One region of the Priestia sp. JSM ZJ58 genome, then DNA from elsewhere that is predicted to be linked to it. Evidence: predicted binding sites of a transcription regulator. Region 1 holds the regulator's gene; each other region holds the start of a gene.

Evidence for each region. The regulator LexA, encoded in region 1, represses DNA repair genes until DNA is damaged. The targets are predictions, from matches to a motif close to CGAACATATGTTCG.
Region 2: ACH6EI_RS15565 (Y-family DNA polymerase) is a predicted target of LexA. The motif match lies at 2,577-2,590, and genes of this name have one in related genera.
Region 3: uvrB (excinuclease ABC subunit UvrB) is a predicted target of LexA. The motif match lies at 2,448-2,461, and genes of this name have one in related genera.
Region 4: ACH6EI_RS14060 (YolD-like family protein) is a predicted target of LexA. The motif match lies at 2,302-2,315, and genes of this name have one in related genera.

Annotation. Positions count from the first base shown of each region.
Region 1 is NZ_JBISEM010000001.1:803,879-808,614, forward strand. Features, by position in the region: gene ACH6EI_RS04080 (magnesium transporter CorA family protein) at 1-1,408, opposite strand, end outside; gene lexA (transcriptional repressor LexA) at 1,618-2,235, opposite strand; gene yneA (cell division suppressor protein YneA) at 2,382-2,711, shown strand; gene ACH6EI_RS04095 (YneB family resolvase-like protein) at 2,765-3,433, shown strand; gene ACH6EI_RS04100 (DUF896 domain-containing protein) at 3,503-3,733, shown strand; gene tkt (transketolase) at 3,901-4,736, shown strand, end outside.
Region 2 is NZ_JBISEM010000001.1:2,966,538-2,971,273, reverse strand. Features, by position in the region: gene ACH6EI_RS15585 (HMA2 domain-containing protein) at 1-92, shown strand, start outside; gene ACH6EI_RS15580 (hypothetical protein) at 158-382, shown strand; gene ACH6EI_RS15575 (hypothetical protein) at 805-1,074, opposite strand; gene ACH6EI_RS15570 (hypothetical protein) at 1,219-2,019, shown strand; gene ACH6EI_RS15565 (Y-family DNA polymerase) at 2,638-3,903, shown strand; gene ACH6EI_RS15560 (YolD-like family protein) at 3,918-4,250, shown strand; gene ACH6EI_RS15555 (SMI1/KNR4 family protein) at 4,371-4,736, shown strand, end outside.
Region 3 is NZ_JBISEM010000002.1:147,921-152,656, forward strand. Features, by position in the region: gene uvrA (excinuclease ABC subunit UvrA) at 1-394, opposite strand, end outside; gene uvrB (excinuclease ABC subunit UvrB) at 401-2,380, opposite strand; gene ACH6EI_RS22175 (sigma-54 interaction domain-containing protein) at 2,716-4,377, shown strand; gene ACH6EI_RS22180 (proline dehydrogenase family protein) at 4,442-4,736, opposite strand, start outside.
Region 4 is NZ_JBISEM010000001.1:2,661,855-2,666,590, forward strand. Features, by position in the region: gene pfkB (1-phosphofructokinase) at 1-524, opposite strand, end outside; gene ACH6EI_RS14050 (DeoR/GlpR family DNA-binding transcription regulator) at 521-1,273, opposite strand; gene ACH6EI_RS14055 (hypothetical protein) at 1,656-1,796, opposite strand; gene ACH6EI_RS14060 (YolD-like family protein) at 1,918-2,271, opposite strand; gene ACH6EI_RS14065 (YitT family protein) at 2,520-3,359, shown strand; gene ACH6EI_RS14070 (ABC transporter permease) at 3,391-4,125, opposite strand; gene ACH6EI_RS14075 (ABC transporter permease) at 4,126-4,736, opposite strand, start outside.

The DNA.
Region 1 (4,736 bases):
AACTCACTCCGAGACTAATGCTGATCAGAATTCCTGATAAAGCTACTATTAAAGCGATATATTCAAAGATAGAAAACTGCTTCATACTATCCCAATTGATGTTTCCCTTTAGCTTGCTAATAACTAAATTCATTCCGTAAATACCGGAAAGAACGGTATAAATCGTTAAAATTAATAATAAGTAATTGTGACGCTTGGCCGCGATTTTCTCTTGATTTTGATACAAAGTACCAAGGGTTTCTTTGACTTCTTGATAAAGAGAATTGATGTGGAAGATTTTTTTAAAGAGCTCAGAAAACTCTTGACCTTCCGTGCGAGAGCTAATTTCTAAAAATAAATATTTACCTGAAAATACAGTAATAGAGCGAATTAGTCGCTCGATGCCCTCTGAATTTTTATGAAACGTGAGCTGAGAATACTCATAGGATAGTTTTAGCAACACGATTTTATAGAAAAAATGCAAAAATAAATTATAGTAATGTTGGCCAAATAGATGATTCATCAAAAGCTGATCCGTTTTAGAGTCTGTCGATTTAGAAATACACGAAAACACATGGTCTGTTATAACGTAATAGGTTTCAGGAGCCCATCTGGAATACACGTGTTTGGTATTATACGTTTTAATATACTCATGGTTGTGTGCAGAGATAAACGGTTTCCCGTCAGGCGTATAGCTATTTAGCTGCCCAGTACGAAATAAAGTTGTGGAGTTAATCTCTTGCTCTTGATTTACCGTTACATAACTTAATACAAACATCCGTTCATCGATAAAATAAGGAAGACTCCCGACGTGCTGTTCACGCGTCGCTTCTTTTTTGATGTGTTCGTTCAAAAATGGCGCGAGCTGTGAAAAAATATAATCCTGTACTTTGCTATAGCGATGATGTTCATAGGTAATGGTGGATCCATGCTCTTCAGCAAGCTTCGGTTCTAATACACGAAAATGATTCATGAATTCTAAAATGTCATCATAGGTGTAATGATTATGACTCATCTCAGTGCGAATGGTCATGACGCCAATTTCAAAAGGACATAAAAAAACATCCACAGACAGCACGTTGCTAGACACGGTGGTGGAGGAAGTTTGTAGCGTAACGGTATGGTCTATTTTTTTTGAAAATCGAAGCAAGCCTTCTTTTTCGCACGAATCAGGAAATAGAATACATTCAATGTAAGGAAGAAAATATTGATCCAAGCTATCATGAGATACGTAATACTGTTCTCCGTAGTATTCTTTTTCTACATGTTTGTTTTGAATGGAAAAAAACTCAAACATATTTGCTTCTAGTGCATGAACAAGCTGCTCTTTATTTTTTCGATCAAAGGAAAAAGGAAAAAGAAACATGTTCATTGCTTTGGTAGGCATAATAGTTTGAAATGGTTCTGTTTTCCTTGGTGTATTGGTCATAAACTACATCCTTCTTATAGTCGGTTGTATTTTTTTTGAGAGTCGAAAAAATGCAGACAGAAAGTAAAAGGTAAAACAGGCTTTATAAAAACCGCTCTACCTGCCTGTAATGATTCGACGTATCATTTATAATATGCCAATTTTTTTAGAAAACAAACGTAAAAAACCAACTAACATCATGATTAGTTGGTTTTACATACAGTGTGTGATTAGTGAATCGTGCGATATACACCAGTGACTTTTCCTAAAATCGTTACGTGGCGAAGAATAATAGGCGCCATCGTTGAATTTTCAGGCTGTAAACGAACGAAATTTTCTTCTTTAAAGAAACGTTTTACCGTTGCTTCGTTGTCCTCGGTCATAGCGACCACAATATCTCCGTTATTAGCAGTTTGCTGCTGACGTACGATTACCATATCGCCATCTAGAATACCTGCTTCAATCATACTTTCTCCCATAATTTCAAGCATAAATACATGATCATCTGGAGAAACGAATTTATCTGGAAGAGGGAAATATTCTTCCACATTTTCAACGGCTGTTATAGGAAGACCCGCTGTTACTTTACCGATAACAGGAACATTAATGACATTGCTTTTAGGGATGTTTACTTCGTCTAGTTGAAGAACTTCGATTGCTCTTGGTTTTGTTGGATCTCTGCGAATTAACCCTTTACTTTCTAAACGAGCTAAATGCCCGTGTACAGTGGAGCTAGAGGCTAATCCCACCGCTTCCCCAATCTCACGAACAGAAGGCGGATAACCTTTTAATTTTACTTCGTGCTTAATAAAATCTAGTATGTCTTGTTGACGTTTTGATAGCTTCATATTTTTCACCTCGATTTTAGCTATTCTTTAGGTGAATTATACCACGTGATGTGTCAATATACAAACATAAGTTCGAAGAATTCCATTGACAGAAACAAATGTTCTCAATAAAATAAGAACATATATTCTGATAGGGGGATCATAATATGCACCAATTCTTACATTCTATGAAACATTACGCTATTTTTTTTGCAGTTATCGCTGCACTTACATATGTATTGACGCTGGTTTTAGGAGCGGATAAAGTAGATTTAGACAAATATTCAACGGTTACTATTACAAAAGGAGATACGCTTTGGGACTTGTCCAACAAGTATCATAATCACCATCATTTGACCACCAATGAATTTGTCAAATGGGTTGAAGACGTCAATGATCTAAACTCAGACACTGCCCAGTCTTTATCTCCTGGAGATAAATTATATATTCCTGTTTTAAAAAAAGAGTTACATAATCAAGTGGCAATTGAACAGTAGTGTGTAACGGCCGTTCCTGAATATTGTTAGAAGCCGAAAAGGTCGTGATAAAAGTGGACGCCATTATTTATTGCCGTGTAAGTACGGATAAAAAAACCCAAGAAACATCTTTACAGCGCCAGCAAGAAGAATTAAAAAAGCTTGCTGATCTTCACCATCTAAACGTAAAAAAAGTCGTAATGGAAAAAGCAAGCGGATATGACGTAGACAGAGAGGGTATATTGGATGTTCTTCATACAATGAAAGAAGAAAAAATATCTGTGCTGCTCATTCAAGACGAAACGCGATTAGGCAGAGGAAATGCCCGAATTGCGCTTCTTCATGCTTTTCATAAAGAAAATGCTACGATCTATACGATTAGTCATCAAGGTCAGCTTCAGCTTTCAGAATCTGATTCGATGGTGTTAGATATTATTAGCTTAGTGGAAGAGCATCAGCGGAAATTACATAACGCTAAAATTAAAAGAGGAATGAAAAGAGCCGTAGAAAACGGTTATCGTCCGCAGCAAAATTTAAAAAATCAAGGAGTTAACTCAGGAAGAGAAAAAAAAGAAGCGCCGATTGAAGAAATTGTCCGCCTTCGTCATAACGGCTTAACCTTTGCTGAAATTTCAGTTACGCTAAAAGGTTTTGGTTATAATATTTCAAAAGCAACGGTACATCGTCGCTATCAAGAGTATCAAGAGAGTGCTCAATCTCTTGATAAAACGAAAGAGATTTAGTAAGATGACTACATGTTGCCGGAACGGTTCGGTAATTTTAATTATTGATTATAAGGAGATAGGTTTTATATGCTATCAAAAGATAAACTTGCTCGTATTAATGCTCTTTCAAAAAAGGCAAAGGCTGAAGGTCTGACAGAATCTGAAGCGAAAGAACAGCAAGAGCTACGTCAGGAATATTTAAAAGTTTTCCGACAATCTATGACAAACCACCTTCATACGATTAAAGTTGTGGACGAGGAAGGTAAAGATGTTACGCCTAAGAAGTTAAAAGAGAGCAAAAAGAAGCGTCTTCACTAAGACGTTCTAGTAAAACTAGAGGGAGAGTTCCCTCTAGTTTTTTGTATATTTTTAATAAGGCACACAAAAACTGTAAAAGTGGAAATTTTTTTGGTTCAAGTATTGTACAAATAAGCAAATCATTAGTATGATAACATATGTACATAGTTTTGAAAGGAATGAAGAGTATGACACAACGTATTGAAGATCTTTCGATTGCAACAATTCGTACTTTATCAATCGATGCGATTGAGAAAGCAAATTCAGGTCACCCAGGTATGCCAATGGGAGCTGCTCCAATGGCATATACATTGTGGACAAAATTTATGAACATCAATCCAAAGAATCCAAACTGGTTCAACCGTGACCGCTTTGTATTATCAGCAGGACACGGATCGGCACTATTATACAGCTTGCTTCATTTAGCTGGATATGACTTATCAATTGAAGACCTTAAAAACTTCCGTCAATGGGGAAGCAAAACACCAGGTCATCCAGAGTTCGGTCATACAGCAGGTGTTGATGCAACAACTGGTCCACTAGGACAAGGTATTGCAATGGCTGTTGGTAAAGCAATGGCAGAACGTCATTTAGCTGAAACATACAACAAAGAAGGTTTAGAAATTGTAGACCACTTTACGTATGGTATTTGTGGTGACGGAGACTTAATGGAAGGTGTATCTGCTGAAGCAGCTTCATTAGCGGCACACTTAAAATTAGGACGCTTAGTTGTTTTATACGATTCAAATGATATTTCTTTAGACGGAGATTTAGATCGCTCGTTCTCTGAGAACGTAGAAGATCGTTTCAAGGCTTACGGATGGCAAGTAATTCGCGTTGAAGACGGCAATGACTTGACAGCGATTGCAAACGCAATTGAAGAAGCAAAAGGCGATTTAACACGCCCAACGCTAATTGAAGTAAAAACAACAATCGGATTTGGTTCTCCAAACCACGCGGGTACTTCTGGCGTGCACGGTTCTCCATTAGGTTCCGATGAAACAAAATTAACAAAAGAAGCTTA
Region 2 (4,736 bases), 2.2 Mb from region 1:
ATGTAGCAATGATTACATGGATTGTGAATGTATTGGAATTGTTACATGAAAAGCAGAAAGTGCAATCACAAAAGCTATCTACAATTACGTAAGATATTCATTCATACCTTTTGTATGAATTGATATAAAAAACTTAGGATTATGGGGGAGTTTTATAATGATTAATCGCGATTTTCTAATGGGATTTGTATCAGGAACAGTGGTAGGCGCAGTAGGCTACCGTTTATATGAACAAAACGGTGGGCAATTACAACGTTTGGTTCAACCTAAACAGGCATATGGTGGACAACAAACTATATCATCTTATCAACCTTCTATGGAAGAGCTTCAAGCACAGAAAGAGCGTCTAGAAGATATGATTGCTGAGCTACAAGTAAAATAATGATAAAAAGAGTGAGAGATAGTTCCAGGCTACCTCTCACTCTTTTTATTCATGATGAGGGAATCATTTTAAATGATTAAAAGCTTATTTACCGTACGCTAAAAAGTTTCCTGTGGTAAACTCTTGTTATTATTATATTCTGCAATTTGAAAATTATCAATAATTGTAGAGGGAAATGTTCTAATTTTACAAATGAGCAGAAGGAGTAATTTACTTTTTATTTAAACAGCGTTAAAAAGTTACAAATAAAACTCTTGACTTTACCTCTATAATTTTTGAAGAAAATTGCACGTACCGACCGTAAAAGTATACCTTTACGAACGTATGAAAAATTATCAGAACCAATTGTTTTATATATCCGTAAAAGTTAAAAAACACTTTATGAACGTTCATTGTTTAACATGTACTTTTGCGAACCTTTTTTAAAAACGGATATAAAAATCAGTTAATTGATGATTGGTATTACGATTACTATTAACCATATTAATCATGGATTCAAGACGTTTGTTTTCCATAACATCAAGCCCCAACATATAATCAATAAAAGCGATTTTTGATAGGGTAGCAACCATCAATGTTTCCAAATCATGCTGATCCATTATTTCATTAACGAGCTTATAAAGGTCATCTTTTCTATGTCTCATTACTTTTTCCTCTACAACAACAGACCTGTCTATTTTAAAAATGCTCATTCTTTCATTTCACCTTCTCACACATAATTAGTTATATTAGTATGCTCTTTTTACTGGTAATATATATGTTAGGTTTCTGTATAAGAAGAAAAATACAAATAAGACAATAGTAGATAACTGAATGGTTATTTTGAGGGGACTATTATGATAACTGATGATTTATTGCACTTTTTTCAATATGGCTTAAGTGCCCGAAGATTAATCTTTAGGTATATGAAACTTTATATTTTTATAACTATTGTTTTTATAGGCGCATATTTCATTTTTTGTTTTTACGCTAAAGAACATAATTTAAAGTATAGTATCATAGGATTCTTTCCTGGTAGTGGTGTAGTCCTCTTGTTAGGTGCATTATTTATTAATTACCAAGCAACAAGAGTGCTAAGAAATAAGTATAAATTTAAGGTGAAGCACAGAATTTTCTCAATGTACAGTAAGGATTGGGAATTATTTCAATTAATGATTTTGAAAGTTTATCTTGAAAGAAAACGTATTAATACTAAAGAAGCTATTGAACAACTAAAAGAAGATTTGAAAGAAAGAGCTGAATTTAAAATTAAAACCCAAGTTCCGTTTTATATAGGTTCTTTCATGATATTATTTATTCCTGTTTGGTCTGCAACAAATAATTCAGTATTTAAATCTGCGGGCAACCTAAAAGAATCCTATATTTATTTAATATTTATTGTGTTGGTTATAGTTTTTATTAATTTAACAGTTGGCAGTTTCAAGCAAATTGCTAAAATAGTATTTTTAAACCATCTGGTTAAAACTGAAGAATTGAATTATTTTCTAACGGCTTTAGCATACGAATATTATTTGGTCGAAAATGATTTAAGAGAAAATAATCTGCATATCCCTTATCATTCTAGAGGAACTATCAAGTTTAAATTAATTAAAAATGTATTAGATGATTATTATGAAAGATACCCAGAGCGAATATAAAATATATGATGAAAAGATTAAAAAAGGCAGCCAAATATTTTTGGCTGCCTTTTTAGCAAAATTACACAACTAGAATTATATTTTATCATCTTGAATTACTAATTGCATTTGAAATATATCTGATTCTGTAATTCCTGCCTTATTTAACTCATCTTTAAGGGTCATTCCCTCTTCGATCTTTATTTTCCTTTTAGTGCCGTATCTTAATGTAAAAATTCTCATTTGATACATTAACAAATTTCCCTTTCTAACACACATTTAAATTTTTTTAAAAATCTTCTTAGTTTTAAAGAGTTTGCTTCTCTACTACAACTGGGAGGATAAAAAGTCTTGTTTCCTACCTCTTCCTAAAATATTAACAAAAAGAGGTGATTTTATGAATTTACTTTTACTTAGTTCTGTTATTGGTGTTACTGGCAATGCTCTTTATCATGTGATTCGAATTTATTTTCTTATAAAAAAAGAAAGACAAAACATAAGAGTAAAAGGCTAATCTGCATTCCATTTCTGATAGGGTAGCAATAATCGGGAAAAATTTAGATTTCATCCTTGAAAAAAGAACATTTGTTCGTATATAATATATAGAACAAATGTTCTTTTATTTAAGGAGTTCTTTTGATGGATGATGGGCAGCTACCAAACAGAGTGATTATTTGTATAGACATGAAATCGTTTTTTGCTTCTGTTTCTTCTGTCATACGGGGCTTAGATCCGTTGAAAACAAGGCTTGCGGTGGTAGGAGATATCAAAAGGTCAGGATCTGTTGTGTTAGCTGCTACACCCTTATTAAAGAAAGAAGGGATCAAAACAGGAAGTCGTCTTTTTGACATTCCTAAAAGGAAAGATATCCATGTGGTGAATCCATCCATGGAGAGATATATCAAGGCTTCGAACTATATTTCGAGTTTGGTGTTACAGTATGTGGCTCCTGAAGACTTTCATGCGTATAGCATTGATGAGTTATTTATTGATGCGACAGCTTCGTTGCATTTATTCGCTCAAACACCAGAAGAACTGGCCCATAGAATCATCAACGAGATTTATCGCAAGACACGGCTGACAGCTACCGCAGGTATCGGTCCGAATCTCTTACTGGCGAAGGTGAGCTTAGATCATGAAGCCAAGAACAGCCCAACAGGAGTTGCCTATTGGCGATATGAGGATATTCCCTTTAAGTTGTGGTCCATTCATCCGATGAAGGATTTCTGGGGGATCTCGTCTGCTACGGAAAGGCGCTTAAATCGTTTGGGCATTCACTCCATAAAGGAACTCGCTCTTTCTTCAAAAGAGATGTTACAAAAGGAATTTGGCATACTAGGCGAAGAGTTGCACCAACATGCGAATGGCATTGATTACAGTCGCATTTCTGATGTATATATTCCTAGTTCTCGTTCCTTTGGAAAGAGTCAAATTCTATTCCGTGATTATACAAACCGAAAACAAGTGGAGTTATTGCTGTTGGAGCTATTGGACGATGTCTGTTTTCGCTTACGCATGCATCAAGTGGTGGCTCAAACGATCCATTTATCCATTGGCTACAGCAAACAAACAGGTGGAGGCTTCTCCAGACAAAAGAAAATGGGGAGAGCTTCGAACTTAAGTCAAGATATCTTTCCGTACTGTTTAACCATTTTACATACGTTTGATAGTGGAATGCCGATTCGCTCCATTGGCATTTCCTTATCGAACACACGCATTCAAGAAGAGGAGCAAATGAGTTTATTTGAAGACATTGACCAGCGTGAAAGAGCCTATGCACTTGCAAAAACGATCGATGACATTCGTCTTCGTTATGGAAAGAATAGCGTTCTACGGGCCTCAAGCTATCTCGATCATTCAACGGCTCGTTATCGAAACGGCCTTCTAGGAGGTCATAAAGCATAAAGGAGGAAAATAATATGCAGAACAGAGGAATGAAAAAATGGCGACCGTTCGCCACTATGCCAGAGCAATACAAAGGATTACAGGAAATTATAAAAAAACAAGCAGAGATACCACAACCTTTTTTAACAGAAGATCAAATGGAACAGATTAATTTCACTTTGATCGAAGCGCTTCATACACATAAAAAAGTGTACCTGACGTATTACAAGCATGGGCAGTGTATAACGGAAACAGGAATTATTCAATTTGTTGATTCTCTAGGAGATGTCTTTGTTTTTATAGATGAAGGATGTAAGCAAACAAACAAAATGAGGCTAAGTGAACTAATTGATGTTCGTTTCATGTAGTAGAAAATAATAAAACAGTTTATTTACATAAGATTTCCATACATAATTAGTATAAGCTTAAAAAGTACAGGATCATTTTCATAGATTCATTTAGTAATGTTATATAAGGGGGCTTTTAAAATGAAGCAGGTTTGGCATGAATTTGAACAGTGGTTGAGAATAAATCGGCCAGAAGCAGTAGGAACACTTAACGAAGCAGCTGCTGAATCAGAAATTGCAGCGGTTGAACAAAAGATGGGACTAACCTTCCCCCAAAACCTTAAAGACTGGTTAATGATACATAATGGACAGAGCGATGAGTATATAGGAGTTATTGAAAATTATACTCTATTACCTCTAGAGGAGATTCTGTATACGTGGCAAACCTTAAAAGAGCTTTTAGATGGAGGAGAATTTGAAGATTTTCCAGAAGTAGAACCTGTTGGACCAGTGAAAAAAGAATTGTGGTGGAACCCGCGTTGGATTTCGATTGCCACGAATGGAGGA
Region 3 (4,736 bases), on a different contig from region 1:
GAGACGTAATTTCAATTCCATGATTAGGACAAATCGGCTTTCCTACACGAGCAAACAAAAGGCGCAAATAGTCATAGATTTCGGTCACAGTTCCGACGGTTGAACGAGGGTTTCGGCTCGTTGTTTTTTGATCGATTGAAATAGCAGGCGACAATCCTTCGATCGAATCTACATCTGGCTTATCCATTTGACCTAAAAACTGTCTTGCATACGCCGAAAGTGACTCGACATAACGTCTTTGTCCTTCAGCATAGATTGTATCGAAAGCTAAAGAAGATTTACCAGAACCTGACAACCCTGTTAATACCACTAATTTGTCTCGCGGGATTTCAATATCGATATTTTTCAAATTGTGGGCTCGTGCACCTTTTACCACGATTTTTTCCATCGCCATGTTTTATCACCCTTCCGCTTTTAATTCTAGAATCAAGTCACGAAGCTCAGCTGCGCGTTCAAAGTTAAGCGCTTTGGCTGCTTCTTTCATTTCTTGTTCCATTTCTTCTACGAGCTTTGCTTTTTCTTTTTTATTGAGTTTATCAAATGCCGGTGCTTCTTCATACGTTTCTGTATCTTCTGCTACTACTGTTGCACGAATTGAGCCTCGAACTTCTTTTTGAATCGTTGTCGGTGTAATACCATGCTCTTCGTTGTAAGCTTCTTGAATACTTCTACGACGCTTGGTCTCATTGATAGCAATGTCCATGGAGTTTGTGATGCGATCTGCATACATAATGACATGTCCATTAGCATTTCGCGCAGCACGTCCGATGGTTTGAATAAGCGATCGTTCTGAACGCAAGAATCCTTCTTTGTCCGCATCTAATATGGTTACTAACGAAACTTCTGGAATATCTAAACCTTCACGAAGTAAGTTAATCCCTATGAGCACATCATATTTTCCAAGCCGCAGCTCTCGGATAATTTCAATACGCTCGAGCGTCTTCACCTCAGAGTGAAGATATTGAACTTTAATGCCAATTTCTTTTAAGTAGTTCGTTAAATCCTCAGACATTTTCTTTGTTAACGTCGTGACGAGCACTCGTTCATTTCGCTTAATCCGGTCGTGAATTTCTCCAATTAAATCATCAATCTGCCCTTCAATTGGTCGAACTTCAATATTTGGATCTAATAATCCCGTTGGACGGATAATTTGTTCAATCACCTCAGGCGCCTTCTCAAGTTCGTAAGGACCTGGTGTTGCTGAAACATGGACGATTTGTTTAATATGCTGTTCAAATTCATCAAATTTAAGCGGACGGTTATCTAATGCAGACGGCAAGCGGAAACCATGGTCCACCAACACTTGTTTACGCGCTTGGTCTCCATTATACATTCCTCTAACTTGAGGAATGGTAACGTGGGATTCATCCACCACAAGAAGGAAATCTTCCGGGAAGAAATCCAGCAGTGTATAAGGTGTAGAACCAGCCGGACGAAGCGTTAAATGACGAGAGTAATTCTCGATTCCTGAACAAAATCCCATTTCTCTCATCATTTCTAGGTCGTAGCGAGTGCGCTGTTCCAAGCGCTGCGCTTCTAAAAGCTTTCCTGCTTCTTTTAACTTCTCTAGCTGTTCTTCTAGTTCTTTTTCAATGTTTTGAATGGCCACACGCATTTTTTCTTCCCTCGTGACGAAGTGAGATGCCGGGAAGATAGCCACGTGTTCACGATCTCCAATAATTTCTCCTGTTAAGGCGTCGACTTCGCGAATGCGGTCAATTTCATCCCCGAAAAATTCCACGCGAATACAGTGTTCATCTCGAGACACAGGAAAAATCTCAACAACATCACCGCGAACGCGGAACGTTCCGCGCTTGAAGTCAATATCGTTTCTTTCGTACTGTACATCCACTAGCGTACGAAGCAGCTGATTGCGTTCTTTTTCCATTCCTACTCGAAGAGATACGACCATTTCTTTGTATTCTTCCGGAGACCCTAATCCATAAATACAGGATACGCTGGCAATAATAATGACATCTTTTCGTTCAAAAAGAGCAGAAGTTGCTGAGTGACGAAGTTTATCAATCTCGTCATTAATGCTTGCATCTTTTTCAATAAATGTATCTGTTTGAGGTACATAAGCTTCAGGCTGATAGTAATCATAGTAACTGACAAAGTATTCGACTGCATTATTAGGAAAAAACTCTTTAAACTCACTGTACAATTGACCAGCAAGCGTTTTGTTATGAGCCATAATTAATGTTGGCTTATTTATTTCCTTAATAACATTAGACATAGTGAAGGTTTTTCCCGTTCCTGTAGCACCTAACAAAACTTGATGCTGCTTACCTTCTTTAATTCCTTTCACAATCTTTTCAATTGCCTTTGGCTGATCACCTTGCGGTTGATATGGGGATACTAATTCAAACTGATCTTTCAAATGAAGGCCTCCGTTTCTATTTTCTTGTTTTATCTATTTTTATTACGATATGTAAAAACCGAAAACACGAACTGATATTCGTATTTTATCACTTTATACTCATAAATGAAACTAATGAGTATTAATCTTATATAGTGTTTGTTTGTTTTGATTTTTTACCCTGTTACTTTATTACCCACTAAATTCTTATACTACCCTTTTCGAGGGGAATACAACTCTTTAGATGAAAGCAATAAAAGAAAGTAAGCTGCCTAATTGTCTGAAAAGGATAGGCTTTTGCGCCAATTTCTAAATTATGATACAGTATAAAAAATATGTACTGAGAGGGGTTTAGTATGGCAAGCGTTGATCAAGTTCTTATAAATAACTCCTTTATAACAGTTGAAGAATCAACTTCTTTAGCTAAAGTGAAATCTGAACTTTCCAACTATGATTTCGTTGTAGTCACAGCAAGTACCTTTTATGTAATACAAAAAGATGAACGATACCTTTTAACAGGTCATGACGAGGCATCGTCCATTAAAAAAGTAATAGCGGACACAAATTGGCCTTCATCTTCTACTTCTACGTTAGCCAATTTACAAGCCAACACAAACTGGAATAGACCAGTCCTCATTCAAGCAGAAAACCAAGAAACCACAATAGGACTTGTAACACCTTCACAGTGGATTACACATTTGCATAGCCAAAATGAGATATTAGCTTCCTATTTTGATACATTGGCAGAAACCATTAATGATGCAGTGACAGCGGTCGATCATGAAGGAAATGTAATCTTGTGGAATACTGCTGCGGAACATACGTATAAGATTCAGAGAGATGATATTATTGGTAGAAAAATCGGAGAGCATTTTAAAGATGAATCCATCATTCTACATACGATTCTAAATGAAGGGCGTCCTGTGCGCGGAACGTATCATCGTCCTAATGAACAAACTCACGTGCTCATCAATGCATCTCCTATTATAAGAAACAACCGAGTCATAGGTGGAGTCGCAACCGAACATGACATTACCAATATTGTAAGACTAAATGAAGAAATTGATGTATCTCTTCTCATTCCGAAAGATAATCCATTTTCTTCTTTTGCGGGTATCAGTCCTGAAATTAAGCAAGCCGTTGACATTGCCAAAAAAGTGGCATCTACAGATATGCCTATTTTATTAACAGGAGAACCTGGTTCTGGGAAAGAAATGCTGGCTCAGGCCATCCACTACGGGGGATCCAAACATAAAGAACCTTTTTTATCTTTAAATTGCGCCACTATTCCATCTGGACTTCTGGAAATTGAACTCTTTGGTCATCAAAAAGACGTCTTTTCAGAAGATCCAACGACCATTGCAGGAAAACTGGAGCAGGCTCATAACGGGACGTTATTTATTGAAGAAATTGATAAAATGCCTCTTGAAATTCAAGTTAAGTTTCTCCGTTACTTGGAAGAACGAGCCTTTTATCACGTTGGAGGCACGGAAGAAATTCAAGTCCAAACCCGAATTGTAGCCTCTACTACGACGCCTTTGGAAGAGTTGCTAAAAGCCGGTGAATTCCATGAAAATCTTTACTATTTGCTGACCGTCATTAATATTATCATTCCGCCGCTTCGAGACCATAAAGAAGACATTGAAGCATTAACGCAGCAATTTGTACAGGAATTTAGTAAAAAGTATAAAAAGAAGGCTCCTTTCATCAGCTCTGAAGTTCTCGAAGCCTTTATGCAATACGATTGGCCAGGAAATATTCGCGAGCTGAGAAATACGATTGAACGAATGATTTTTCTTAGTGATCAGTCGTTGATTACCCTTACGCACCTTCCTGACAATCTGAAGGATGCCAGTTCTTTCACAGAAGTTCAAAAAGAAGAAGATTCTCTCCAAGAAGCTAGGCTAATAGAAGAGACTCTTCAAAAAACCTATGGAAACAAAAGTGCAGCAGCAGATCTGCTTGGCATTTCACGCGGCACCCTTTATAACAAAATCAAAGAATACGGATTAAACTAATTAAAAAATTCGACACGAAGCTCAGGATACTTGTGTCGAATTTTTTATGTTTCTTGGACTGAACTTATTTGGAGAAATTTTTTAATACGAACCATACGTTGGCGGGGCGTTCGGCTAGGCGTCTCATGAAATACCCAAACCAATCAATTCCGTAAGGAACATAAACCCTGACTTTATATCCTTCTTTGACCAGACGATCCTGTAGCTCTACGCAAATTCCATAAAGCATTTGGAACTCAAACTGATCATTTGAAATGCCGTTTTCTCTTACTAATCGTTTTGTATACTGAATCATTTCCTCATCATGACTTGCTACAGCTGTATAGTGTCCATTTAATAAATGCATTTTAATGATTTTT
Region 4 (4,736 bases), 1.9 Mb from region 1:
GGCTTGTGAGACACGACGTCTAGCAAGGTTTTTCCACTTGCATCTACTACTACTTTTACTCCGTTCGCTGCTGCTAGTTCCGTTAACGTTTCATACACAGAACTTGGAAGCGTTTTCGGTATACTTCCTGCTAATACGAAGATATCGCCTTCAGTCATTTGCTTTACTTGACTCAATAAAGACTGAAGCGCTTCGTCTGTAATAGCAGGCCCTTGACCGTTAATTTCTGTTTCTTTTTCCGTTTTTAACTTTACGTTAATGCGGGTATCTCCATCAACTCTTGTAAAAGCTGTTTCAATATTCTCCGCTTTTAAGTAGTCTTCGATATAGGTTCCTGTAAAGCCGGCTACAAAACCGAGAGCTTTATTATCAACATCTAATCGCTTTAAAACGCGAGAGACGTTAATGCCTTTCCCTCCTGGAAACTTGGCTTCATTCGTTGTGCGGTTAAGTCCGCCTTCTTCGAATGCTGAAACATGTACTACGTAATCAACGGATGGGTTCAACGTACATGTATAAATCATGATTTCACAACCTTTATGTCTGTTTTGTTTGCATACTGTATAAGTACATCACTAGGTACGTCATTTGTTATAATTTTTGCTTCATGTAAATCGGCTATTTTCGCAAAACTTGTTTCAAAAAACTTAGTAGAATCTGATAAAATATAAGATTCTCTAGAAAGCTTCATTGCCGTTTGCTTGATCAATGCTTCTTCTGGATCAGGAGTTGTATATCCATATTGATGATGAATCCCATTCGCTCCCATAAAGCACTTATCAAAACGATACTGCTCAAGACTTAAAAGAGCTCCATTGCCAATTAAAGCGCCCGTTTTATGTTTAACAGATCCTCCAATTAAATAGAGGGTGATACCTTGTTCTAGCATCGGGTTTAAATGCATTAAACCATTTGTCACGACAACTACATCTTTTTGCTTCAAAAAAGGAATCATTTCATACGTTGTAGTTCCTGCATCTAAAAAAATACAGTCACCTTCATTTATAATGGAAGCCGCATACTCTGCAATGTTTCGTTTATCTTGAATATTTTTAGCAGATTTTTCGATAACGCTCAGTTCGATTCGTTTACTGCGAATAAGCGAAGCGCCACCGTGAACACGTTTGAGCATTTGCTCTTCTTCTAGTTGACTTAAGTCTCTTCTAATTGTGGATTCCGAAGCGCCTGTAACTTCGATAAACTCTTGCACTTTTACAAGTTCTTTCTCTTTTAAAAGTTTTAAGATTAGTTGATGTCTCTCCGGCGTTAACATGTTCTAGCTCCTTTTTCAAAAAAGCGTTTTCATTTATTTCATGTACTTACTTTATCACGGTTTACATTCAAAATCAATCATAAAAAATCAAAAACATTCATTTTTTTAATTACAAAATAAAGTTTTTTGAACGAACAATTAGATTTGCATTTGTTTTGATAATAGTTTATACAAAAGGAAATAAGCTGGTAATTCAAGAATTTGTCTACTTTTCTCATTATATGTAAAGGTTTTCTTGCAACTAATTAGCTATGACTGTTTTTGACTATTTCTTGACCGATTTAATTTCTCTTGACTGAATTATGTTTAGCTTGTCCTGTTTTAATGAGAGCCTATACATCAAAAAAGTTGTCCACCTTTTTGGACAACTCAAAGTGACCCATCATTTAAATAAAAACAGAAGCATATATAATATAGAAGCAAGGGCAGAAGAAATAGCCAAACTTGAGATAAAACGAACGAGTCTTTTCTTAATGAACTGCGTTAATTCAATTTCTCTTACTTGAGTTTTTTCATTTTGCATACAATATCCCTTCTTTAATCAAAATTTCCTAGTAGCTAAAAGTGACTACTCGCAGAATATGCTTTTATGTATTGTATGCAAGCGTTAAAAAAAAGATACAAATTCAACAAAAAAGCTACTCTTAGCTAGAGTAGCTTTCATCTTTCCATACATCTGCTTCAATTACTGCATCCGCTCGAATCGAATATGTATAACAAGGCCCTGTCACCATCAGCGTATTCGACTGCAGAGAAACTTTATCGATTGTCACTCGTTCATATCTTTGAATATGTCCTGCTTCATAGACGTGAAGGGTTACTGGATGATGCTCCGAGTAACTGTTCATAATGACCTTTTCAATATGCTCAATCTTTTCTTTTTTCAACCCTAAAGACTGCTTATGCGCCTCGGGACTGTACATTTTCTTCATTTTCTCTAAATGCTCAGGCATTACTAACTTCGCATACTGTTTTAATTCATCTTGATACACGTTCATTCTCCCCCTTGACTCTTGCTTCTATTTTACCGAACGAACATTCTCATTGCAAAACTTTTTAATCAAAATAAAAGCAAACAATTTATTTTTTCATACTCCATAAAAACTGTCAAAAGATTTTATGTTGATAGCAGAAATTGATTTTTTAAAAAATAATAATATCCCATCTTTAATTCAGCCTCTAGAGTTGGTATAATACATTGTCATGACTGTGTTTTCGGAGTTTTTGATGATTGGAGGTAACGTTCATGATCAATAAAATAAAAGAAATTATCCTCATTATTCTAGGAAGCCTCATTTTCGCACTGGCCATTAATTATTTTGCTATTCCAAATGAATTAGCAGAAGGCGGCGTAACCGGTGTAACAATGATTACCTATTATGTACTAGGCTGGTCTCCTGGTATCACAAACTTTATATTAAACGGTTTGCTGGTACTGATCGGATACAAATTGCTTCACAAACGTGTGATTGCTTACACAATTATATGTATTATTTTCACATCTCTATTCCTACATATAACTGAAGGACTGGGAAATCCTCTTGACGATACGCTACTTGGGGCTATTTTTGCTGGTATTTTAGCCGGTGTAGGACTCGGGCTTGTGTTTAGAGGTGGCGGAACTTCCGGAGGCTCGGCAGTTATCGCCCGCTTAGCTAATCAATATCTAGACTGGAATATTAGCAAAACGATGCTAGCAATTGATTTATTAGTTGTAGCAAGCGCCTATTTTGTCATCGGTGGAGAAAAGACGATGTACACGGTTATTTCTCTTTATATCGGAACAAAGGTGCTTGATTATATTATTGAAGGACTTAACCCCCGCAAAGCAATCACTATTATTTCACACCGTTCAGCTGAAGTAGCCGAACAAGTTAACAAAAAGATGCAGCGAGGCGTCACTGTCTTTTCTGCTCATGGAAGCTATACAAAAGAAGCAAAAGACGTATTGTACGTAGTTGTGAACAAACAAGAACTATTAGAGTTAAAGCGCATTATTCATAAAGTCGATGAACAGGCTTTTGTGGTTGTCCACGATGTGCGAGACGTCTTTGGAGTAGGTTTTACTATTCCAAAAGCCAGCTAAAAACCCGCTGTAAAAAAGCGGGTTTTTTCTATTATATATGTTTGCGCTGAAAATACAGTAAACCTGCTACTCCAAAAAGCAGAAAGCTGCTTATAACAACCACTAAGAAATTCTGTGTAGTCAGCATCAACCCCCATGATGCTTTTCCGGTTACACCTAACATTCCATACATTGGCTGAGTCCATGGGTACCAGGGGCCAAATCGTTCAGAATTAGCAACGAATAAATTCGGTAGTGTTAAAATGACGTTGACTGTCAAAGATGCTCCAAGGCTAGAACATGCCATTGACACAGCTAGCATAAACGCAAGAATGGGCAACACCGCAACCCATCCGCCTAGCATATTTCCAGCTATCATCTTTAATGGCACAGCGCTCGGATAGTCTTTTAACATGCTAACTCCTAATAAAACAACAAATACAAGCACTTGAAGAATTCCCATGAAAGCTGCTGCTGTAATCAATTTTGCTCCGTATACCGATGTCCTTGTCACAGGAAGAGATAATAATTGCTTCCATCCTCCCGCTTCGTGTTCATACCGACAGATGAAGGATGTTACTAACCCGCCAATTAACGGATAAAACACCAATCCGTGAACATTGGCAATCAAGGCATCTGCCATTGCCCATTTCGTTCTCCCGCTTGGCATTGCCTGATCACCTACAAAAAGGATAATAGCGATTAGAATAGGACTCACAAAAAGGTACGTCCAGGCTTTTGTTTTAAACAATTTAAACGATTCTATCCTACATAATTGCAAAAACATTTAGGCCACATCCTTTTTGATAAAGTGCAAGGCGCCTGCAGCATATAGGAAAATACCGATAATTACACCTGCTATTATGTACATATTCCGATAGTCAGAAAACGCTAGCATTGGCCATTGCCAGAAAAACCAGCTCGGCAATTCTCTCATACCACTCATCGTCACACTCATCACAATACCTAGTGCAAGAGAGCGGCCTTGATTTTTAAAAAGCATAGATAACCATATTTGAATAGCTACAAATGGAATGGCAGAAAAAAACGGATAAAAGGTATACACGAAAAGATTTTTCCAAGAAGACGGAAAACCAAATCCTAACCACCAGCCTAACCCAATTATACCGATTAATAGAACAGCAGAAGCGATAAGTAGCATAAACATAACTACTAAAAATTTTGCTGTATAAACACTCAGTCTGCTCACAGGTAAGCTCAGCAGCTGCTTCCATGAGCTTCTATGATATTCAATATGCGCTACATTTGAAGCAAGAATCGTTCCTCCCAGTAAAAAAGCTATTGGAAGCGTGATGTTTAGTTCATGCAAAAGACCTTCCCACACATTCGGATTTTGCTGAATTAAATATTCATATCGAACGCTATAATCAACTAGAG